3 regions of the Rhizobium sp. 25PS6 genome follow, and region 3 is predicted to be linked to each of the others. Evidence: riboswitches for the same ligand, from Rfam matches in the RefSeq annotation. Region 3 holds a riboswitch; each other region holds the start of a gene.

Region 1 (7,813 bases), on a different contig from region 3:
ACACTTTTCGGCATCATGCTCTAACTGTTTTCTGCAGCCGGAAAAAGATCGAACAGCGATTCGAGAAAGGCAAGCACGCTGACATTGCCGATGCTGTAATAGACCAGCCTGCCCTGGCGGCGCGTATGGACCAGGCTTTCGAGCCTTAACCGCGCCAGTTGCTGCGAGACCATTGCCTGCTGGATGAAATGTCAAAAAACGTCCAAACAAATCAGCAGATAAGCTGACCTCCATTAATCTCGACCACCTGTCCGGTGATGTAGCCCGAGAGCGAGGGAGCCGCCAAGAACAGATAGGCGGGAGCACAGTCCTCCGCCGTGCCGAGCCGCTGCAGGGGGATGGATTTTCTCGTCTGCTCCAGCTTTTCGCGAGAGGAATAGCGCTCATGGAAATCCGTCTCGATCGTTCCCGGCGACACGCAATTGACGCGGACGCCGTCCGGTGCAAGCTCACGGGCAAGCGCCTTGGAATAGGTCGCAACGAAGGCTTTCGAGGCCGAATAGATCGAGGAACCGGGGCTGCCGCCGGTCAGCGCCGAAATCGAAACGGTGTTGACGATGGCAGCACCACCAGCCGCCTTCAATGCCGGCAGCAGCGCCCGCGTCAGCGCCACCACCGATGTCTGGTTGAGCCGCACGACCGCCTCATATTCTGCATCGGTGAGTGTGGCAGCGGGAAAACGACCAAGCATGGTGCCGGCGTTGTTGACCAGCACATCGACCTTATCGAAAAAGGCGAGAACATCCTCGGCAAATTGCGCTGCCCCACCGACTGCAGAGAAATCGGCATTAAGCAGCAGCGCCCGTCTTTCGGATTCAGCCGTCAGCAGGAAATCCGGCAGGTCGCGTCCCGGCTTGCGCCCGGTATGGACGATCACCTTCGCGCCGCAGTCCAGGAACTGCCGGGCCACTTCAAGGCCGATGCCGCGGCCGGCGCCGGTCACCACGACATTGCGATTTTCGAACAGTCTGGGATGGAACACGAAGCCGTCCTCCTCGCGGACAGTGCCGCCGGTTGTGTCATTCGCCCTTAACATATGAGCGCGCCGACTGAAAGAAAGGCGCGCATCGATCTTTCCCGGCGAAAACAGGGGTTAGTTTTCGGTCTCCAGAAGCCGCGCGCCCGGCCCCTCCTTGCCGAGTCGGTCGCAGGGATTGCGCAACGGACAGCTTTCGATCGACAGGCAGCCGCAGCCGATGCAGCCGGTCAGACGGTCGCGCAGCAGGCTAAGCCGCCTGATTCGCGCGTCGAGATCATCCTTCCACAGCGCCGACAGCGTCTGCCAGTCGGCGACGGTCGGCGTGCGTCCTTGCGGCAGGGACTCGAACGCTGCCTGGATTTCCGAAAGCGGAATGCCGACACGCTGCGCCACCTTGATGATGCCGAGCCGGCGAAGCACATCGCGCCCATAGCGCCGCTGATTGCCGCGGGAGCGGATGCTCGAGATCAGCCCCTTGGTCTCGTAAAAATGCAGCGCCGAGACGGCGAGGCCGCTGCGCTCCGCCACTTCGCCGACCGTCAGGAGCTTGCCGAGCGGCACTGCCGGAATTGTATCCATGCCTCTTGACCTCAAGATTAGTTGAGGTTTTATAACCCTTGCTCCTGCAATCGTAAAGTCCAATCGCAATAAGGAGCGACGCATGCAAACACCCACCAGGCTGGCTGTCATCTACGGAAGCACGAGAGAGGGCCGCATCTGCGACCGGGTGGTCAAATGGCTGACGCAGGAGCTCATCCGCTTCCCACAATTTGATATCGACATCATCGACCCATTGGATTTCGCACTGCCGGCCAACCGTGACATGGCGCATCCCGAAGTCGACAGGCTCGCAGGACGGCTTGGCATGGCCGACGCCTTCATCATCGTCACGCCGGAATACAATCACAGCTTCACTGCCTCGTTGAAGTCGATCATCGATTTCTTCTTCGAGCCCTGGCAGGGCAAGCCGGTCGCCTTCGTTTCCTATGGCGGCATATCCGGCGGCCTGCGCGCCGTCGAACAGCTGCGGCTGGTCTTTGCCGAACTCCACGCCGTCACCATCCGCGATTCGGTGAGCTTTGCCGCACCTTGGAACCGCTTCGACCCAGACGGACAACTCGATAATCCCGCCGATACAATGCGTTTGCTCGATCGGATGATGGCGAGGCTGGAATGGTGGACGCAAGCGCTCGTCACCGCCCGCAGCGATCGTCCCTATGCCGACATGGAGCGCCGCGCGTCTTTTCAGACGTACGCATAAGCCAGAAAGCTCCGGTTCCGTTCCCGGCAGGTACGGAACCATTGGGAACACCCGGGCAGATCCTCCGCCCGGGTGTTTTCCCTCACATCCGGTTCATTCCGACCGCACGGACGGGTTCGCAATTTTGCTGTTGCGGGGAGAAAACCCCGGTGGTAGTTTCCGCGCAAATAACAGGGGAGCTCCGTATTGCCGGGGCTGAGATGTGAGGCGCAAGCCTCTGGACCCTTCAAAGCTGATCTGGGTAATGCCAGCGGAGCGAGGTTCAGATGTTCTCAGGCGCACAAGTGTCACTCTATCCGATGTCCGACAATTTCGTCGGCATCATTCTCGATGCCGTCACGGCGCTCGACCCCTATCGCGACCGGCTGCGCATCGAGACCGATGACATCTCCACTTTGCTGGTCGGCCCGCCTGACATTCTCTTCGCCGCCATGCACGATCTTTTCGTCGCCGCCACAAAGACCGGCGAGCATTGCGTGCTGTCCGCTGCCGTTTCACGCGGCTGCCCCGGCGAGCCCGACGACGCCATCTGCGGCGTCAACCCCTCCCTCGGCCAGGCGGAGCCGCTTGCCGAGCGTATAACAGCCGCACTTGCCGCCGTTGAAATCACCGCCGAAACTGGACAGCCGACCGCTGCGCAATTCTCGCTCTATGTCATGGGAACCGGTACCCATATGGACGAGATCTATGGCTGCATCGACTTTCTGAAGCGCTCCGGCACCTTCGACCGCGCCAAGAATTTCTGCACCAGGCTCTCTGGCGACGCTGGCGCCGTCTTCGCCACCATTCGTGAGGCCTTCTTTCGCTTCGGCGACCCCGCGGGGCATGTGACCCTCGACATCACGGTTTCCGCGAATAGCCCGACGAAAGCCTGAATCGAACGCTGATGACACCGCCATCACCATCGGGATCGCGCCTTGCCGCGCTCCGCACCGCTCTCTACCGGGGCATACCCGCCTTGCTCGCCGGCTGCGCCTTTTTGGCGGCATGGGAACTCTACGTCGATCTCTCCGGCATAAAAGCTTCCATCCTCCCGGCGCCGTCGCGCATCGTCCTCCAGGGTTGGCTGAACCGCGAGGCGCTGATATCAAACACCTGGCCGACGCTCGGCGCGACGCTCGGTGGTTTCGCCCTGTCGCTTGCCTTCGCCTTCGCCGCCTCGATCCTCATGGATTTCGTGCCCTTCATGCGCCGGGCATTGCTGCCGATCTTCATTGCTAGCCAGACCCTGCCGCTGGTGGCGATTGCCCCCCTCGTCGTCCTCTGGTTCGGCTTCGGCCTGTTGCCGAAGATCCTGCTGGTGGCGCTCGTCACCTTCTTCCCGCTGCTGGTCGCCTTGCTGCAGGGCTATGAATCGACCGACCGCGACATCGCCGAATTGCTGAATTCGATGAAGGCGAGCCGCTGGCGCATTTTCCGTCTGGCACGGCTTCCCTCCTCGCTGCCCTATTTCTTTGCCGGCCTGCGGATCTCGATCACCTATGCCGTTGTCGGCGCGATCTTTGCCGAATATGCCGGCGCCGCCCGCGGCCTCGGCATCTATATCCTCAACGCCAAGAACAACTTCCGCCCCGATCTCGTGCTCGCCGCCGTCGTCGTCAGCGCCGTGCTGACGCTCTGCCTCTTCGGGTTGACGCTGATGATCCAGCGCCTCGTCATGCCCTGGCAACCATCCGGGGAGCCGCGCCGATGAGCGATGCAATGGTTGACCTCACCAACATCTCGAAGTCCTTCGACGGCATGAAGGTGCTGGGCGATATTTCGCTCGCCGTCGCAGACGGCGAGTTCGTCTCGATCGTCGGCCCGTCCGGCTCCGGAAAATCGACGGTACTGAGATTGCTGACACAGGCGCTTCGGCCCGATTCCGGCACCATGCTCTTCAAGGGCGCGCCGCTGGAACAGGCGCCGCATTCCTTCGCCTTCATGCCGCAACGCGATGCGCTGATGCCCTGGCGCCGGATCATCGACAATGCCGCACTCGGCCTTGAGGTGCGCGGCATGAGCCGCCGCTCGGCCCGTGCCGCCGTCGCGCCTCTGTTCGAGCGCTTCGGCCTCGCAGGCTTCGAGCATCACTATCCCTCCGAACTGTCAGGCGGCATGCGCCAGCGCGCCGCGCTGCTGCGCACCGTCGTTCAGACCCAGGACATGCTGCTGCTCGACGAGCCTTTCGGCGCGCTGGACGCGCTCACGCGCACGCAGATCCAGGAATGGCTGCAGGGCATGTGGACCGAACACCGCTGGACGGCGCTGTTGATTACCCATGATGTTCGCGAGGCCGTGTTTCTCTCCGACCGTATCTACGTGCTCTCGGCTCGTCCGGCGCGTATCATCCGCGAATTCCGCGTTCCTCTGCCCCGTCCGAGAAGCATTGCCGATCTCGGCTCGCCGGCGGCCCAGGCGATCGAAACCGAAATCCTGCAAACCCTGCTTCATCCGCTAGAACAGGATGATTTTAGGCCGGTCGGCCTAAAATCTGAATCCTGTTCAATTTAAAGAGTTAGAGCATGATGTCGTCCGAAAACAGCTCACACTTTTCGGCATCATGCCCTAGAGACCTGAGGAGGTCACCATGCTGCTTCTCACCCGTCGCCAGACGATCTTCGCCGCCATCGCGGCAAGCCTCGCCGGCCGCACCGCCTTCGCCCAATCGGCGCCCGCAAAGGTCCGCATCGCGCTCGACTGGACGCCCAACACCAACCATATCGGCATCTATGTCGCTAAGGAGAAAGGCTTCTATGCCGATGCCGGCCTCGATGTCGAAATTCTTCCCTTTGCCGATACCAGCGCCGGAACGCTGGTGTCCAACGGCGTTGCCGATTTCGGCATCAGCAGCGAGATCGAGACCCTCACGCAGCGCGCTGGCGGCGGTGACGTGAAGATGGTCTACGGCGTCGTCCAGACGGAAACCGCACGCCTGATCTTCAAGGGCGGACGTGACGACATCAAGAGCCCGAAAGACCTCGACGGCAAGACCTATGGCGGCTTTGGCGGCACCTGGGAGAGCGCGCTGATCTCCGCAATGATCCGCAATGATGGCGGCAAAGGCGACGTCAAGACCGTCACCCTCGGCACCTCCGCTTACGAGGCGCTGGACAATGGCTCGATCGACTTCACGCTGGAGATCTACACCTGGGAAGGCATCGCCGCCGAACTGGAAAACCGGAAAATCGGCCGCTTCCACTATTCCGATTATGGCATTCCCGACGAGCAGACGACGGTCATCGTCTCCAGCGACGCCTATCTCTCCGCAAGTCGGGAACACGCCCGCGCCTTCATCCAGGCGACACGAAAGGGTTATGCCTACTCCGTCGACCATCCCGACGAAGCCTGCGACCTGCTGATCTCCGGAAGCAACGGCGCACTGATGAATACGGAACTGGTGAAGGCCTCCCAGAAGGCATTGATCGAGGGGCACTTTCTGAAATCCGAGGCCGGCGTGATCGGTAGGCTCGACCCGGCAAAGGCCGAGGCCCTTGGTGGCTTCCTGATGGAGAATGGCATTCTGGTCGATGCCAATGGCGCCGCACTCAAGGAGAAGCCGGATTTTTCCACCTATTATACCAACGAACTTCTCGACTGAGCCCAACGCCTGCCTTGCCCGTCGCGGCTTTCCGTTGCAAAATCCGAGACCGGAGCATGATGTCGTCCGAAAACCGCTCACACTTTTCGGCATCATGCTCTGGGCAAGGTGGGGAGGCAGGATGCGACAACAGGAGAGACTGGCCGGAGCGGACTTTCTGCGCGCGACGGCCTGTCTGCTGGTGCTCGCCCACCACTTTGCACTGCGGCTGGACATGCGTCGAATCCCCGACGAACTCGGACCGACCGCAAACATCCTCCGCTTCGGCAATTTCGGCGTCGCCATCTTCTTCGTCCTCAGCGGCTTTCTTCTTGCCCATCCCTTCTGGCGCGCGCTCGACGCGGGCAGCGACATGCCCAGCCTGCGGCATTACGCGATCCGCAGGATGGCGCGCATCGCTCCGGGCTTCTGGTTCGCCGCCACCGTCGGCTTCGCGCTCAGCCTGGCGCTGCTTGCCTTGCCGCTAACGCCTGAGCTTGTGCTCCGCTACGTCTCCGGGCTGCTGTTCATGAGCCAGTGGCATTGGCGCACCTTTTTTCCTGTCGAAGCCGACGGGCCGCTCTGGTCCATTCCCTTCGAGGTCACCAGCTATGTGCTCCTGCCGGTCTGCTTTCTCCTGCTGTTTCGTATGCCATTCCTGAGGCAGCGCCCGTTGCTTGCCCGTTTCGCCTGGCTTTGCGTCATCACGAGCGTACTCCTCGCCCATGTGCTGATCCTGACCGTCTTTCCGCTCGACGACATCGAACGCGGCTGGCAGTACGGCCTGCAGGGCGGGGCGAAGGAGTGGATGCCGAGATATAATCCGATCGGCTTCTTCGCCGTCTTCGCGCTCGGCGCGCTTGCCGCCGGCGTCGAGGTCATGCTACCAAGAAGGCGCTCCTCCTGGTTCGATGCCGCAGCGCTCCTCGGCCTCGCCATTGCCGCCTACCGCCTCGTCATATCACTTGGCGGCTCCGCGGAAGCTTACGGCTGGCTCGAAATCCCCTACGGCTTTCCAATCTTTCCGCTGGCAGTCGCAACGGCACTCGTTTCGCTCAGCCATTCGCAACACCTGGGCAGGCTGCTCGACAATGCTCCGGTACGCTATATCGCGAAGATCTCCTTTGGCATCTACATCTGGCAGGAGATCATCCTGTTATTGATCCAGAGGCTCGATCGGGGCTCGTTCGGCTTTTCCTCTGAAAATGTCGTCACCGGCTGGCTGCAATCTTGCGGACTGGCGGCAGCGCTCATCCTACTCATCGCAAGCCTCAGCTACCACCTCTTGGAAAGACCGGCGATCCTTTTCGGAAACCGGCTGACATCTCGTCAACCCAATCGGGCTACTCCTTTCAAAGTATAAATTTCCGGTAATCGCAACTACAGGCATTAAGGTTAACGCCGAATACTCCCATTTTTGGCGTCTTTAGGGTTATCAAATTCTTATTTATACCGATGACAAACGATACGTGACCATGTATTTGTCTCCATGTTGTTCAGTATCGCATATAAACTTGTGGACCTTGCGTAATGAATGCTTTTACTTCGAAGACGAATCCACGCTTCGATCCGTCTCAGCGTCACGACAAAATCAAGACCCTGGTTATAGCGAACTCCAACATTCGCCAGCCGGATAGCTTTTCCATTATCGAAAGAAAGATGGCTGTGCGGCTGGGCGTGAAGCGGTTGATCGACATCGTCGCCTCAGTCAGCGCTCTCATCGTTCTGGCGCCGCTTTTTCTGGCAATCGCTCTTTTCATCAAACTCGACGATGGTGGTCCGGTGTTTTTCCGCCAGATCCGCTGGGGGCTGAACGGCCGGAAGATCACGGTCTTCAAGTTCCGGTCGATGCGCGCGGAAGCTTGCGACCCGAGCGGCATTCAACAGACCGTCAAGGGCGACAGCCGGGTGACGGGCATCGGCGCGCTGCTCCGCAAGACCAATATCGACGAACTGCCGCAGCTTTTCAACGTTCTCAGGGGTGAGATGTCGTTGGTCGGGCCGCGCTGCCACG
Region 2 (7,813 bases), on a different contig from region 3:
TTATAAGCGGCGACGAAGTCGGCGAGGTGCTGACGAAGTTGATCGTGGCTTTCATAGTAGAAGCGTCTGACGGTGGCATCCTTGATGGTACGGTTCATCCGCTCGACTTGACCGTTGGTCCGCGGATGCTTCGGCTTGGTCGTGCGGTGCTCGATATCGCTGGTGGCGCAGGTGTATTCGAAGGCATGGGCCCGGAAGCGTTCGCCATTGGCGATCGCTTCTTTGATCAGCGGGACAGCCGAGCCGCCAGCGCCGGGTGTGGTGAACTGGATGCCGTTGTCGGTGAGCACGGTGTGGATCTTGTAGGGGACGGCCGCAATCAAGCGTAGGAGGAACTCGCGCGAGACGGCAGTGGTAGCCTTCTCGTGCAGTTCGACGAAGGCAAACTTCGAGGTGCGATCGATGGCGACAAACATGTGCAGCTTGCCCTGTTCGGTGCGCACCTCGCCAATGTCAATGTGGAAGTAGCCGATAGGGTAGCTCTTGAACTTCTTCTTCGACGGCTTGTCGCCATCGACATCCGGCAGGCGGCCGATGCCGTGACGCTGCAGGCAACGATGCAGCGAAGACCGCGTAAGATGCGGGATTGTCGGCTGCAGTGCATAGAGGCAGTCATCGAGCGGCAGCAGCGTGTACCTGCGAAAGGCAACGATAACGGCCTCCTCCTCGACGGAGAGCACCGTCGATCTCGGCTCTTTCGGGCCGGTCGGAAGGTCCGCAACCGAGGACCGCTTCCGCCACTTGGCGACGGTCTTCTGATTGATCCCGTAACGCTTCGAAAGCGTTCTCAGGCTCTCTTGACTATGTTGTATCGCTCGACGGACTGCCTCTGTCGTCGTGGCGCTCCCATGAAGAACCTGGCCCATAGCGCATCCCTTGATTCGGAAGACAAGGATGCCCCATCAAAGCCTGGGATCAAATATCTAGGTGATGAGAAATTGCGATTACGCTCGGACATTTCGATGAGCAGCGCACAGTGTAGGAACCGAGCTTTTTGGTTTCGCTAGGAATCAGACGTCACACTATCTAAACCGCGGCGGCTGCAAAGGGCAGATGGAGAAAACATCATCCTAAATTCGCCTGCGAATTGCCATGAACGTCGGGCCAAAAGTTCCTACCGGGGCATCGGCAGAGCCCAATCGCGATAGAGGCTATTCAGGGCAGTCGCAGTGTGGCACTCGACAGTTGGCAAGCCGAACTCCTGAAGAACCGTCGCATATCTGACGCCGCTGTTACGGCTCTTAAAGAGAATCCAATAAATCATCTCCCATTTGATGCTGTCTTTGGCACCTTCGAGATGTCCGGCGCGATCCGATTGATCGGCAAGGGTTCGCTTGAGATAGCGAAAAAAGCGTAGCCAGTGATTTGAAGTGATGGCGCGGGCTAATCGCTGCGGCATCAGGCGCGAGTAGCTGCCTTCGATAATCCACCGCTCTTCGTGGATTGCCGCATCATGAAGCGCGGCAAATTCTGCTTCCGGGCGCGACTGCCAATCCGTTCCGGGCAGATGGTGAAGTTGATCGAGATGCACGGCTGGAATACGGAGCTTTCTAGACAGGGCAACCGCCAAAGTCGACTTGCCTGCGTTTGAGGGGCCAATGATCGCGATGCGCTCGCCAAGAGAATCTAAAGGCAGTATAGGGACACCGCGCGGGAGATTGGCAGCGCTTTTATTGGCGGCAGGCAACGGAGCGGGCGCGAGAGCTCGTGTCGCCGGTCGCTCCTCACACGTCACCGAGGAGCTATGGAGATGGTTACGGCCGAGCGTTCGGTGGATGGCCAAACGTCGATCCTGAACAGGCTTTGCGCGAATACGCGATAGATCGACGGCGATGTTCGTCATCCGTTTCAAAGTTCATGGACCTGGGAATGGGTTGTTGGTGGCGGCTCGATCATAGCCGAGAGTGGCGACCTAGCTTACCGGTAGCAGGAAGTTGAGATCCGCTCGATTAGTAAATTCTACCAAGACCGGATATGAGAATGATGGCCAACAGTCAAGAGGGGTCGGTTTTTAAGGACCTGACTGTACCCCGATGGAGAGCATCTTCCATTTGGATCTCTCGCGCTTAGAGCGGGAGGTTCCAGCACGCGTCTATTCGAGCAATCTTGTTCAGGGCGCTTACCTCCTAGGTAACAAAGGACCAAATCGTTGGAAATAGGTGCCCGTTCTAATACGAGGCTTGATGGTCACCGTATGCCGCCGCCCTCTCCATCGCGGTAGTGATCGAGGCAGATTGCGACACGACATGTCCGCACCCTTACAAAACACCCTCGGTATAGCGACAATAAACATCTGCAATGTCGCAGGGTTACCGGCTCAACCTGATTGGCATGAGAAGTGCTCAGAGTAAGCGGGGCCCTACAGTCCAAGTCCGATTGGGAGCTTAAACGACTATGCACATCGTGGTCTGTATCAAACAGGTGCCGGACATTGAGGCCTGATATCGTCTTGATCGGGAAGCGGACAATTGACGGCGACACAGCCCCCGTCGGACGCGGAATCGCAAAGAGGCTGAACCTCCAGCAACTGTCTTACCTAGCAAAGATTGTTTTCATTGATCCCATTTCTCGCGAGCTCGTGGTTGAGCGGCGCGCGCAACGTGGCGCTTTGGCCATCTCGGCATCGGTCTCCACAACAGGAATATTAGCAAGCCATGGCAACTTTGAATGAGTATCTCCGACAGAAGCACGAAGCACTACTCGATTGGCGGGCGCGCGTCAGAAAGGGGGATCTGAGTGCGGTCACACTTGAGGCCAGTGCAAGCGCTGAAGGCCGCAGCGGCGTGCGACGTATCCGAATTCGAGATTTCCAGGTCATTTCCGACAGCCCGCCCGAGTTCGCAGGCTATAATCTGGGTCCGTCGTCTCCAGAACTGCTGCTCGGTGCGCTTGCGAGCTGCCTGACCCATACTTTTCTGATCCACGCTTCCGATCAGGGCGTGCCGCTGGAATCGCTGCATGCGGAAGTCTCCGCCACGATCGATCCGCGTGCAGGTGCAGAAGGATATCAAGACGTTCCCGTCTATCCCCAGGACATCAACTACCTGGTCACACTAGTATCTCCCGCAAGTACCGCGGACGTCGCCAGACTGCGGGCGACCGTGGAAAAGCTCTGTCCAATCCTCAATCTCCTGAAGCGCGGAAACGAGGTGCGCGGGCAGTTGGATCACCAGCAACCCTGACCACTATATAGGGAGCGCCGACTGATGACCGTGTACGTCATGTGTCAGCACGTGTTCTCGACTTCGTCTCGTGTAGGAACCCGTCGAATGTCGCTTGCTGCATAAGTCCCCAAATTGGTATCGACTGAAGGATCAAATCATGCGCGGCATTCGAAATGCGCCTGCGGCACGGCGACAAAGGGTGCTCCGCTAGGGGCGACCTGGCGCGCCCATAGACTTGTATCGTCCGATGGCCATTTCGACCAGCGAACGTTTGCCGTGGCCTTCGGAGACCTGCATTCCATCCAGCCCCTTAAAGCCGTGAAATCAATATATGTATGTATATAAGCAATAATATATCCTACAGCTCACAGAAGTTTATAATGCAATTTGTATTTTTGCGGCGAAGAAAGATATACTATAAAATATATCCGGCTCATCTGTTGCGTTGCTGATGGTTTTCATGAACTGTCCCAAATAAGAGCTGCGATAGCGCACCACAGGAATATCGTTTCCTATGAATGCTGAAAACTTGCCGGCGACATCATCGTCGGGAGGCTCGCACAAGGAGCACGATGACATGCACCACAAAAAGCAATCAGACAAGCACCCTGGCTACTCGCATCTGCGGTTGGCAACCATCGATGGCGCGTCGCTGCCTGGTCTGCAATTGTCAATCGACCGGCAGGAGGGCTCCCGGTCGACGAAGAAGACTTTTTTCCAACAATGGCTTCTGGATTTTGCTTTCGGTTGCGAGCTATTTTATCCGATCCAGCTATATGAACATCTCGCAACAAGCGAGGGCGAAGACAAAGGCGTTGAACCTTTGAGTGAGAGTTACGAATATAGAATTGGGAGAATTCGGGCCGGCCGCCAGGTTTCTCATTTGAAATCCACGTCTCTCGGGTTTCCAAATTCCAGAATGGAAGCGCCGGCTCAGTCGCCAACGCTTTCAAATTCGAAAGATGGTAAGAAAGTCTTCAGAAACCTGACCATCGTGCGGTACACGCGAGCCGCAGTTCAAACCCTGCTGCCGCTATCATATACGCGGACAACGGTCGCCCGTCGGCAAAAATCAAGGATATTTGACCCGCAAGGTTTGCCCAATTATACTACAGAAAGGATTTCATTCTCCATGTCATTATGTCCTGCGAAATGCATTCGCATCGCCGCACTTGCAGCGGCCGCCATCTTGCTGGGCACCCAGATCGCAGTTGCGCAAGAGCCTTCTATAGAATCTCAGTGGCTGAACACGCCGGCATCTCGAGTGGAAGCGCTTGCGATCCTCCAGACCTTGAATGCAAATCTCCTGAGTAACGCCAGTGCCACGTTTACCCTTGACCGCTGGTGCGCCGCGCATAAGCTCGCACCGGAAGGTTCAAAGATCGTAGCTCAGCGTGTGGGCGGGCAAGGCAAACCGGCCGATGAGCACATCCGTGATCTTCTGAGCGTCGGACCCGGTGAGTTGATCGCCTATCGCCGCGTCCGACTGGTCTGCGGCGAACGCGTCTTGTCCGAAGCCGACAACTGGTATGTACCTGCAAAATTAACTGCAGAGATGAATCAGGCGTTGAATACCAGCGATATCGCGTTTGGCAGAGCCGTTCAGGCTCTCAATTTCACTCGCACAAACCTGTCTGCCAAGTTGCTCTGGTCCCCTCTATCCGAAGGCTGGGACATGGACGGCTTAACAGCGCATGAAACAAGTTCCCCCGGCCTGCCGGCGTTCCTGCTCGAACATCGAGCCGTATTGAAACTTCCAGACGGCACGCCGTTTAGCGCCCTGGTCGAAAGCTACACGGAAAAAGTACTAGACTTTCCAGTTCCGCGTCTGCTTTCTCAATAGTGCTTCGGTATCTCGTGCATGCGACAAGGGCGCTTGTCTTGCGGAAGCGTGCCGGCCGGACGATTGCCCTTGTCCATCGTTTAACAGCGGCGACACGCACGATATCCTGTGTGTAACCTAACCCCGAGCCATCGCAGATTGTCGCTTGACAGTCCCCTCGGCAAGCCTCTACCCTTTTTGCATTCACCAGGGGGGTCCCGGCAAGGGGCTGAGATACTGCTGGACAATACGGCTTTGCCGATTGTGGCGCAGTGACCCGTTGAACCTGATCCAGTTCATACTGGCGTAGGGACGGTGCAAGCGCTCGAAGCAGTGGATTCACGCGCGGAATCCGTGCCGGCGTCTTTTCATCATTCCGGCTGAGGACTGGGTCTCCAATCGAAAACTTGGAGCCTCAAACCATGAAAATTGCCGCGAAGACCATCACCCCCACAGTCACCAAAGGCCCGCTGCCGGCGTCGCGGAAGATTTACATCCCGGGAGACATACACGCCGACATCCGTGTGCCGATGCGCGAGATCAGCGTTCATCCGACATCGGGCGAGCCGCCTGTTGTCGTCTATGATTCCTCCGGTCCCTATACGATCGAGGGTGCTGATATCCGCATCGAGCAGGGCCTGTCGCAGCTCCGCCGCGACTGGGTGCTCGCGCGCGGCGATGTCGAAGCCTATCAGGGCCGCCATATCCGCCCCGAAGACAACGGCTTTGCCAGCGGCGAAAGGCTGACGCCCGAATTTCCCACTAAACGTCAGCCGCTACGAGCCAGGGATGGCAAGGCGGTCACCCAGCTCGCCTATGCGCGATCAGGCATCATCACGCCCGAGATGGAATTCATAGCCATCCGCGAAAACCTTGGTCGCAAGGCGCAGGCGGATGCCATGGTCCGCGACGGCGAAAGCTTCGGCGCCCATATTCCGGACCATGTGACGGCGGAATTCGTCCGGCAGGAAGTGGCGGCGGGTCGGGCGATCATCCCCGCCAACATCAATCATCCGGAATCCGAGCCGATGATCATAGGCCGGAATTTCCTGGTGAAGATCAACGCCAATATTGGCAATTCTGCTGTCACCTCGTCCATGACGGAAGAGGTCGAGAAAATGGTCTGGGCGGCCCGCTGGGGCGCCGACACGGTCATGGATCTTTCCACCGGCCGCAATATCCACAATATCCGCGAATGGATCATCCGCAATTCGCCGGTGCCGATCGGTACCGTGCCGCTCTATCAGGCGCTGGAGAAGGTCGAGGGCATTGCCAAAGACCTGTCCTGGGAGGTCTATCGTGACACGCTGATCGAACAGGCCGAACAGGGCGTCGACTATTTCACCATCCACGCCGGCGTGCGGCTTCACTACATCCCGCTCACCGTCAACCGCGTCACCGGCATCGTCTCGCGCGGCGGTTCGATCATGGCGAAGTGGTGTCTCCATCATCATCGCGAAAGCTTCCTATACGAACATTTCGAGGAGATCTGCGACATCTGCCGCGCCTATGACGTCTCCTTCTCGCTCGGCGACGGCCTGCGTCCCGGCTCCATCGCCGATGCCAACGATGCAGCGCAATTCGCCGAACTGGAAACACTGGGAGAGCTGACCAAGATCGCCTGGGCGAAAGACTGCCAGGTGATGATCGAGGGCCCCGGCCATGTGCCGATGCACAAGATCAAGGAGAACATGGACAAGCAGCTCGAGGTCTGCGGCGAGGCACCCTTCTACACGCTCGGGCCGCTGACGACGGATATCGCACCGGGGTACGATCACATCACCTCTGGAATAGGCGCAGCCATGATGGGCTGGTTCGGCACCGCGATGCTCTGCTACGTCACGCCGAAGGAGCATCTCGGCCTTCCCGATCGCACTGACGTCAAGACCGGCGTTATCACCTACAAGATCGCGGCCCACGCGGCTGATCTCGCCAAGGGGCATCCGGCAGCACAGCTGCGCGATGACGCGCTCTCGCGTGCCCGTTTCGAATTCCGCTGGGAGGATCAGTTCAACCTCTCGCTAGACCCCGAAACCGCCCGCAGCTTCCACGACGAGACGTTGCCGAAGGAAGCCCATAAGGTGGCGCATTTCTGCTCCATGTGCGGCCCAAAATTCTGCTCCATGCGCATCTCGCACGATATCCGCGCCGAAGCACAGAAGGAGGGTCTGGATGCGATGGCAGCGCGTTATCGTGAGGGCGGCGGCATCTATATGCCGATAGAAACCCAACAGCAATTGGGCGAATGAGATGCGTGTGCTTGTCAAAGGCGCCGGCGTTGCCGGCCTGACGGTGGCGCATGAACTGCGCGCTCGAGATGCCGAGGTCACCGTGCTCGATCCATATGGCAGTTTCCTCGGCGCTGCATCGTGGCTCGCGGGCGGAATGTTGGCGCCCTGGTGCGAGCAGGAGAGTGCTGATGGCGCCGTGCTGATGCGCGGCCTCACCGCCGCCGACAAATGGGACGCAATGGTGCCTGGAGAGGTGCGACGAAACGGAACGCTCGTGGTCGCGTCGGCCCGCGATCTTGGTGAACTGAGACGCTTTGCCTGCCGCACGACCGATTATGAATGGCTGGAAGAGCCGGCGATCGCGTCGCTGGAACCCTCTCTTTCCGGGCGATTCCGGCATGGGCTGTTCTTTCGCCGCGAAGCCCATCTCGATCCTCGGCGAGTGTTGTGTCTGCTGCGCACCAAGCTGACGGTTCAGGGGGTCACCTTCGTGGGCGAGAGCCCGCACGAGGAGAGCTTTGACGGTGTCGTCGATTGCACGGGCGCAGCGCAGATCGGCGAGGCGAAGGAGTTGCGCGGCGTTCGCGGCGAAATGC
Region 3 (7,813 bases):
CTCGCTTGCCGAAAGCTTCACCGTGTCGGCCGACGGCTTGACCTATACCTTCAAGCTGCACAAGGGCGTGAAGTTCTCGAACGGCCGCGAGGTCGTCGCCTCCGACGTGAAATATTCGATCGAACGCGCCGTCGACCCGAAGACTCAAGGGCCCGGCGCCGGCTTCTTCGGGGCGATCAAGGGCTTCGAGGATGAAACTGGCGGCAAGACGACGACGCTCTCCGGCATCGAGACGCCGGACGATAGCACCGTCATCTTCAACCTCTCGCGCCCCGACGCCACCTTCCTGCACGTGCTCGCCATCAACTTCGCCTCGGTCGTGCCGAAGGAAGCCGTCGAGGCCGCGGCCGGCGACTTCGGCAAGAAGCCGGTCGGCTCCGGCACCTTCATCCTGAAGGATTGGACAATCGGCCAGCAGCTCGTTTTCGAGCGCAACAAGGATTATTTCGTCAAGGGCGTTCCCTATATCGACAGCTTCAAGGTCGAGGTCGGCCAAGAGCCGCTGGTGGCGCTCTTGCGCCTGCAGAAGGGCGAGGTCGATATTGCCGGCGACGGCATTCCGCCGGCGAAGTTTCTTGAAATCAAGAATTCGGCCGACGGCGCGCAGATGATCGTCGACGGCGAACAGCTGCATACCGGCTACATCACCCTCAACACCAAGGTGAAGCCCTTCGACAACGTCAAGGTTCGCCAGGCGCTGAACATGGCGATCAACAAGGAGCGCATCACCCGCATCCTCAACGGCCGCGCAACGCCTGCCAACCAGCCGCTGCCGCCGCTGATGCCGGGCTACGACAAGTCCTTCACCGGCTATGCCTATGACGTGGCGAAAGCCAAAGCGCTGCTTGCCGAAGCCGGCTATTCCGACGGCTTCGAGACCGTGCTCTACTCCACCAACACCGATCCGCAGCCGCGCATCGCCCAGGCGATTCAGCAGGATCTGGCCGCTGTCGGCGTCAAGGCCGAGGTCCGAGCGCTGGCCCAGGCAAACGTCATCTCGGCCGGCGGCACGGAAGGCGAAGCGCCGATGATCTGGTCGGGCGGCATGGCCTGGATCGCCGACTTCCCGGATCCGTCCAACTTCTACGGCCCGATTCTCGGTTGCGCCGGCGCGGTTCCGGGCGGCTGGAACTGGTCATGGTACTGCAACGCCGAACTCGACAAGCGCGCCGTTGCCGCCGACTCGATGTCCGATCCGGCAAAGGTAGCCGAGCGCACCGCCGCCTGGGGCAAGATCTTCACCGATATCATGGCCGATGCGCCATGGATCCCTGTGATCAACGAACGCCGCGTCGTCGCCAAGTCGATGCGCATGGGCGGTGCTGACAACATCTACATCGATCCGACCCGCGTCATCAATTACGACGCGATCTACGTCAAGCAATAGGCCCTGAAGAAACAAAGCCTTCCCGGTCCATGCCGGGAAGGCATCATAAAATCGAGGGAGATATGACATGTGCATCGCCTGCACCCACACCATCCACCGCGCCCAGCATAATTTCGGCTGGAACAAGGATTTCCCCCCCGCCGTCGTCGCCAAGCCCGGAGAGACGATCCACTTCGAATGCATGGATTCATCGGGTGGCCAGCTCGGAAACGACGCGACGCTCGAAACGCTGAACGCGCTCGATTTCGGCAAGATCAACCCGGTCTCCGGCCCGGTCTATATCGAAGGCGCCAAGCCCGGTGATGCGCTGAAGGTGACGCTGCGCAAGTTCATTCCGTCGGGCGTCGGCTGGACGGCCAATATTCCGGGCTTCGGCCTGCTCGCGGATCAGTTCACGGATCCGGCACTGCATGTCTGGTCCTATGACGCCAACAGCATGGTGCCCGCCCTTTACGGCCCGGGCGGCCGCGTGCCGCTAAAGCCCTTCGCCGGCACGATCGGCGTCGCACCCGCCGAGCCCGGCACCCACTCCGTCGTTCCCCCACGCCGCGTCGGCGGCAACATGGACATCCGCGACCTGACGGCCGGGGTGACGCTCTACCTGCCCGTCGAGGTCGACGGCGCGCTGTTTTCGATCGGTGATACCCATGCCGCCCAGGGTGATGGCGAAGTCTGCGGCACGGCGATCGAAAGCCAGATGAACGTCGAAGCGACGATCGAACTCGTCAAGGGCGCCAAGCTGCAGACGCCGCGCTTCACCACGACCGAACCGGTGACCCGCCATCTCGACGGCGCCGGCTACGAGGTGACGACAGGCATCGGCCCTGATCTGATGACCGGGGCGCGCGAAAGCGTCATGCGCATGATCGATCTTCTCGGCGCCGAACACGGCATGAGCGCCGTCGATGCCTATCTGCTTTGCTCGGTCTGCGGCGATCTGCGGATCAGCGAGATCGTCGACCAGCCGAACTGGGTGGTTTCCTTCTACTTCCCGAGGATCGTGTTCGCGTGAACGAAGCCATGCCCGCCGCCGCAGCGGTGCTCAGCCTTCGCAATCTGAGCGTCGATGCCCGCACCCCCGAAGGCCGCAAGCCGGTGCTCCAGGATGTCAGCTTCGAGCTTGCAAGCGGCGAAACGCTCTGCATTGCCGGCGAATCCGGCTCCGGCAAGTCGGTCACCTCGCTGTCGATCATGGGGCTCCTGCCGAAGGCCTCGCTGCGGGTGGCCTCCGGCAGCGTGCTGCTTGGCGAGCGCGACCTGCTCACGCTTTCCGACCGCGCGATGCGCAGCGTGCGCGGCGGCGATATCGCCATGGTGTTCCAGGAGCCGATGACCTCGCTCAACCCGGTCATGTCGGTGGGCAACCAGCTGACTGAGGCAATCCGCGCGCACCAGGGCAGCGACAATGCCGAGGCGGTGGCGCTGAAGATGCTCGATGCCGTGCAGATCACCGAGCCGGCCCGGCGGCTGAAGCAGTACCCGCACGAGCTTTCCGGCGGCATGCGCCAGCGGGTGATGATCGCCATGGCGCTCTCCTGCCGGCCGAAGGTGCTGATCGCCGACGAGCCGACAACCGCACTCGACGTCACCGTGCAGGCGCAAATCCTCAAGCTGATGCGAGAGTTGAAGCGCGAATTCGGCGCCTCGATCATCCTCATCACTCACGACATGGGGGTGGTCGCCGAAATGGCCGACCGCGTCGTCATCATGCAGAATGGCAGGATCGTCGAGCAGGGAACGGCGCTCGCCATCTTCCAGCGGCCGAAGGAGGCCTATACGCAGCAATTGCTCGCCGCCGTCCCGCGGCTCGGCGCGCTTGCCGGCACCGACCGTCCGCCGCGCATCAGCCAGCGCGCCATCGAGACGCTGCATCCGGACCGCACGCCGGTGCTGAACGTGCGCGACCTCACCGTCACCTATGGCAATGCCGCAAGCCGGTTTTTCAAGGGCAAGCCGCCGGTCGCAGCCGTCGAAGGCGTTTCCTTCGATATCCTGCCGGGCGAAACGCTCGGCCTCGTCGGCGAAAGCGGCTCCGGCAAATCGACCACCGGCAAGGCCGTGCTCGGTCTCATCCCCTTCAAGGGCAATGTCCTGATCGACGGCCGCAAAATTGCCGGCCTCAGCCAGCGCAAGATGCGGCCCGTGCGCCGCTCGGCGCAGATGATCTTCCAGGATCCCTATGCCTCCCTCGACCCGCGAATGGTCGTCGGTAAGGCAATCGGCGAACCGATGGTCATCCACGGCATCGGCAACCACAGCGAACGGCAGGACCGCGTCGCCGAACTGCTGCGCCGGGTCGGCCTGACGCCTGATGCGGCGACGCGCTACCCGCACGAATTTTCAGGCGGCCAGCGCCAGCGCATCTGCATCGCACGGGCGCTCGCGCTTGAGCCAAAGCTGATCGTCGCCGACGAGAGCGTCGCAGCCCTTGACGTCTCCGTCCGCGCCCGCGTGCTCGACCTGCTGCTCGAACTGCAGGAAACGATGGGGCTCGCCTATCTCTTCATCTCCCACGACATGGCCGTGGTCGAGCGCATGTCCCACAACGTCGCCGTCATGCGCGCCGGCCGCATCATCGAAACCGGCACGCGGCGGGATATCTTCGAGAACCCGACGGATGACTACACCCGCGCACTGATCGCCGCGGTTCCGATCCCCGATCCGGAGGTCTATCGCGGCAGGGAAGCGCATGCGTGATTGAGGGTCAAGCATGGCGAAACTGTCGCCAACGAGGATATCGGACGGCTGCTGACAAAGATCGTCGGCTGACCGCCTTTTCGTAGAAGAGACGCGTCGGCAGGTCGTGGAATTGTCATTTTCGGGGTGACAGTCGCCCCATTCTCTGCGAAAAGAGCGCGATGAGAGACAGGGGCGCCCGTCGACAGACGGGCTGAGAAGCACCCTTCGAACCTGAACCGGATAATGCCGGCGGAGGGAGTCGCTCGGGGCCGCGGCACCGCCCGCATGAACCGCCCCGTGCCCGCCCCCCGCCTGAAAGGGGCCACATGCAGACCAGGACCACACCAGGAGCGATGCTGAAGGCGATGCGCGAGAAGCCGCCGCTCGTTCAGTGCATCACCAATTACGTCGCCATGAATATCGCCGCGAATGTTCTGCTTGCATCAGGCGCCTCGCCCGCCATGGTGCATGCCGCCGAAGAAACCGGCGAATTCGCCGCGATCGCCGGCGCGCTGACAATCAATATCGGCACCCTGTCGACGCAATGGATTGACGGCATGCAGGCGGCGGCGAAGGTGGCGACATCAGCCGGCAAACCTTGGGTGCTCGATCCAGTCGCGCATTATGCCACGGCCTTCCGCCGCAATGCGGTTGCCGAACTGCTCGCCCTGCGACCGACTATCATTCGCGGCAACGCTTCCGAGATCATCGCGCTTGCCGGCGGCGAGAGCCGCGGCCAGGGGGTCGACAGCCGCGACCCGGTCGAGCAAGCGGAAGGTTCGGCGCGATGGCTGGCGGAACGGCAGCAGGCGGTGGTCGCCGTTACCGGCGTCGTGGATTTCGTAACCGATGGCGAGCGAGCTGTGCGCATCGAAGGCGGATCGGTCCTGATGCCTCAGGTTACAGCACTCGGCTGCTCGCTCACCTGCCTTGTCGGCGCCTTTGCCGCGACAGCGCCTGAGGACATCTTCGGTGCGACGGTCGCTGCACTTTCAACCTTCGCCATCGCCGGCGAGGAGGCCGCCCTTGGAGCAGCCGGCCCCGGCTCCTTCTCCTGGCGCTTCCTCGATGCGCTGGCCGCGCTCGACGCCGAAACGCTTGACGCCAGGGCAAGGATATCGGCGGCATGAAGGCTTTCGACCTTTCGCTCTATCTCGTCCTCGACCCCGATCTCTGCGCGGGGATCGGCATGGTCGAGACCGCGCGCCTTGCCGTTGCCGGCGGCGCGACCATGGTGCAGCTGCGCGACAAACATGCCGGCACCATCAGGATGATCGAGACCGGCCGCGCCCTGAAACAGGTGCTGGATGGGACCGGCGCCCTCCTCATCGTCAATGATGACGTCGAGGCGGCAATCGCCATCGGCGCCGACGGCCTGCATATCGGTCAGGAGGACATGGATGCGCGTAAAGCCCGGGCGATGATCGGTGCTGAGATGATCCTTGGCCTGTCGGTCGAGAGCGAGGCGCTTGCTAACGCCGTCGATCCTGATCTCCTCGATTACACCGGCGTCGGGCCGGTGTTTGCGACACCGACCAAGGCCGATCACAAGCAGCCGATCGGCTTTGACGGACTTGCAAGGCTGGTAAAGGCCTCGCCGGTGCCATCGGTCGCGATCGGCGGACTCAAGGCGGATCATGTCGTTCAGGTGTTCGCCGCAGGCGCCAAGGGCCTTGCCGTCGTTTCGGCCATCTGCGGCACGCCCGACCCCGAAGCCGCCACGCGCCGCATCGCTGCAGAAATTAGAAAGGTCCGCACATGATCCGCAACGTTCTCTCCATCGCCGGCTCCGATCCCTCCGGCGGCGCTGGCATCCAGGCCGATCTCAAGGCCTTTTCCGCCCGCGGCGTCTACGGCATGGCGGTGCTGACTGCGCTGACGGCGCAGAACACGCAAGGTGTCAGCGGCGTGCATCTGGTGCCGCCGCAATTCGTCGCCGACCAGATCAATGCCGTCTTTGCGGATGTGCGCGTTGATGCCGTCAAGATCGGTATGATCGCCAATGCCGGCATCGCCGATGCCGTTGCCGGTGCGCTAACTGACCGCCGCGACATTCCCATCGTCATCGACCCTGTTATGATCGCCAAGGGTGGAGCCGCCTTGCTCGCGCCTGAAGCGGTCGACGTGTTGACCCGGCGGCTGCTGCCGCTTGCCACGCTTCTGACCCCCAACCTGCCCGAAGCCGCCGCCCTGCTGCACCAGCCGGTGGCGACAAACCGAGCTAACATGGCGGCGCAGGCCGAACGCCTGCTGGCGCTTGGCCCCACCGCGGTGTTGGTCAAGGGCGGCCACCTCGACAGTAACGAGAGCCCAGACGTGCTTGCCACGGCCGCCGGCCTGCACTGGTTCGAAGCCAGGCGCGTGCCGACCAAGAACACCCACGGCACCGGCTGCACGCTCTCCAGCGCGCTGGCGGCCGAGCTAGCCAAGGGCGCTTCGGCGCGGGAGGCCGTCGCCATCGCGAAGGATTACCTCGCCGGCGCGGTCGCGGCTGCCGCACGCCTCACCGTCGGCTCCGGCCACGGCCCGGTGCAGCATTTTCATGCACTTTGGAAAGACGGCGAATAGGCGTTCGCTCAGCCAACATGCCTCCAATCGAAAGCGGTCCGGCTTCCCGGGCCGTTTTTGCGTTCGGCACCTACTTTGCGTTGAAACCCTGGGACTGCGGCGGGTCGCGCCTTTGGCCGTTTTAAAAACCTAGTTGACAAGCCCGGCCAGATGGCCAAGTCTATGACACTAAAAGGGGATACGTTCCGCAGTAACGGAATAAATGGAGGGTGACAGGTGCCAGACCTGCTTGTGCGCTTATTTTCCACAGAGCTCGCCGCCCTGAAATGCAAAGCCGACGATGTCGGCATCTCCATCCGTCCGGCCCTCCCCCCGGAACTGCATCTGATCGTCAGCTGGGTTCGCGAACGGTTCAGCGAGAGCTGGGCGAGCGAAGTCACCGTCGCCTTCTCCCGCCAGCCTGCTGCCTGCCTGATCGCCGTTGAAAGCGGCAAGCTGCTCGGCTTTGCCTGCTACGACACGACGGCGCGCGGCTTCTTCGGCCCCACCGGCGTCGATCCCGATGCGCGCGGCAAAGGGATCGGGCTCGCCCTCTTTTCCGCCTGCCTTCAGACCATGAAGGCGCTCGGTCACGCCTATGCCTTCATCGGCGATGCCGGCCCGGTCGATTTCTACGCCAAGGCCGCAGGCGCAATCGTCATCCCCGCCCCCGACAAGGGCATCTACGAAGGCATGCTGAGAAGCACGCCGAAATGACCAGCTGATCCCGGAGCACCAGAATTGTCCTCGACCCCGCTCGCCCTTTTCGTCGGCCTTCCGAATCCCACCATTTCGGATGATGAATTCGCCCTCTTTCGCGACACCAATCCGCTCGGCCTCTTCGTCGGCCGACGTAATCAGCGCGAGCCGGAGCAGACGAGGCGGCTGATCGACCGCTTCCGCGAAGCTGTCGGCCGCGATGACGCGCCTGTCTTCACCGACCAGGAAGGCGGCCGCGTTCAGCATCTCGATGCCGGTCCCTGGCCGCTCTTCCGCAGCTTCGGCCAGTTCGCCGAACTTGCGCGCCGCGATTTCGATCTCGGCAAAAAAGCATTGCGCCTTTCCTCCCAGGCCATGGGCGCGATGATGACGGAACTTGGCCTTTCCAGCGGATGCTCGCCCGTTCTCGATCTCGTCTTCGAGACGACGAGCGCGGTCATCGGCGCCCGCTCCTTTGGCCCTGATCCCGATTTCATCGCT

The links. Region 3 has a riboswitch for thiamine pyrophosphate ahead of thiM (hydroxyethylthiazole kinase). Riboswitches for the same ligand answer to the same signal wherever they lie in the genome.
Region 1: linked by a shared signal. The riboswitch ahead of RWK44_RS02745 (YkoF family thiamine/hydroxymethylpyrimidine-binding protein) and the one ahead of thiM (hydroxyethylthiazole kinase) in region 3 are both predicted to bind thiamine pyrophosphate.
Region 2: linked by a shared signal. The riboswitch ahead of thiC (phosphomethylpyrimidine synthase ThiC) and the one ahead of thiM (hydroxyethylthiazole kinase) in region 3 are both predicted to bind thiamine pyrophosphate.

The regions. Positions count from the first base shown of each region.
Region 1 is NZ_JAWDIV010000002.1:22,264-30,076, forward strand. Features, by position in the region: partial or broken gene RWK44_RS02725 (ArsR/SmtB family transcription factor) at 21-185, opposite strand; gene RWK44_RS02730 (SDR family NAD(P)-dependent oxidoreductase) at 212-982, opposite strand; gene soxR (redox-sensitive transcriptional activator SoxR) at 1,094-1,558, opposite strand; gene RWK44_RS02740 (NADPH-dependent FMN reductase) at 1,641-2,240, shown strand; TPP riboswitch at 2,403-2,516, shown strand; gene RWK44_RS02745 (YkoF family thiamine/hydroxymethylpyrimidine-binding protein) at 2,507-3,115, shown strand; gene RWK44_RS02750 (ABC transporter permease) at 3,127-3,933, shown strand; gene RWK44_RS02755 (ABC transporter ATP-binding protein) at 3,930-4,733, shown strand; gene RWK44_RS02760 (ABC transporter substrate-binding protein) at 4,810-5,820, shown strand; gene RWK44_RS02765 (acyltransferase family protein) at 5,942-7,162, shown strand; gene RWK44_RS02770 (sugar transferase) at 7,330-7,813, shown strand, end outside.
Region 2 is NZ_JAWDIV010000028.1:62,379-70,191, forward strand. Features, by position in the region: gene RWK44_RS31010 (IS481 family transposase) at 1-866, opposite strand, end outside; gene RWK44_RS31015 (AAA family ATPase) at 1,115-1,843, opposite strand; gene RWK44_RS31025 (OsmC family protein) at 2,655-3,182, shown strand; gene RWK44_RS31030 (hypothetical protein) at 4,297-5,007, shown strand; TPP riboswitch at 5,186-5,317, shown strand; gene thiC (phosphomethylpyrimidine synthase ThiC) at 5,409-7,235, shown strand; gene thiO (glycine oxidase ThiO) at 7,237-7,813, shown strand, end outside.
Region 3 is NZ_JAWDIV010000012.1:15,632-23,444, forward strand. Features, by position in the region: gene RWK44_RS18195 (ABC transporter substrate-binding protein) at 1-1,387, shown strand, start outside; gene RWK44_RS18200 (acetamidase/formamidase family protein) at 1,455-2,399, shown strand; gene RWK44_RS18205 (ABC transporter ATP-binding protein) at 2,396-4,084, shown strand; TPP riboswitch at 4,245-4,341, shown strand; gene thiM (hydroxyethylthiazole kinase) at 4,393-5,196, shown strand; gene thiE (thiamine phosphate synthase) at 5,193-5,828, shown strand; gene thiD (bifunctional hydroxymethylpyrimidine kinase/phosphomethylpyrimidine kinase) at 5,825-6,634, shown strand; gene RWK44_RS18225 (GNAT family N-acetyltransferase) at 6,851-7,330, shown strand; gene RWK44_RS18230 (glycoside hydrolase family 3 N-terminal domain-containing protein) at 7,355-7,813, shown strand, end outside.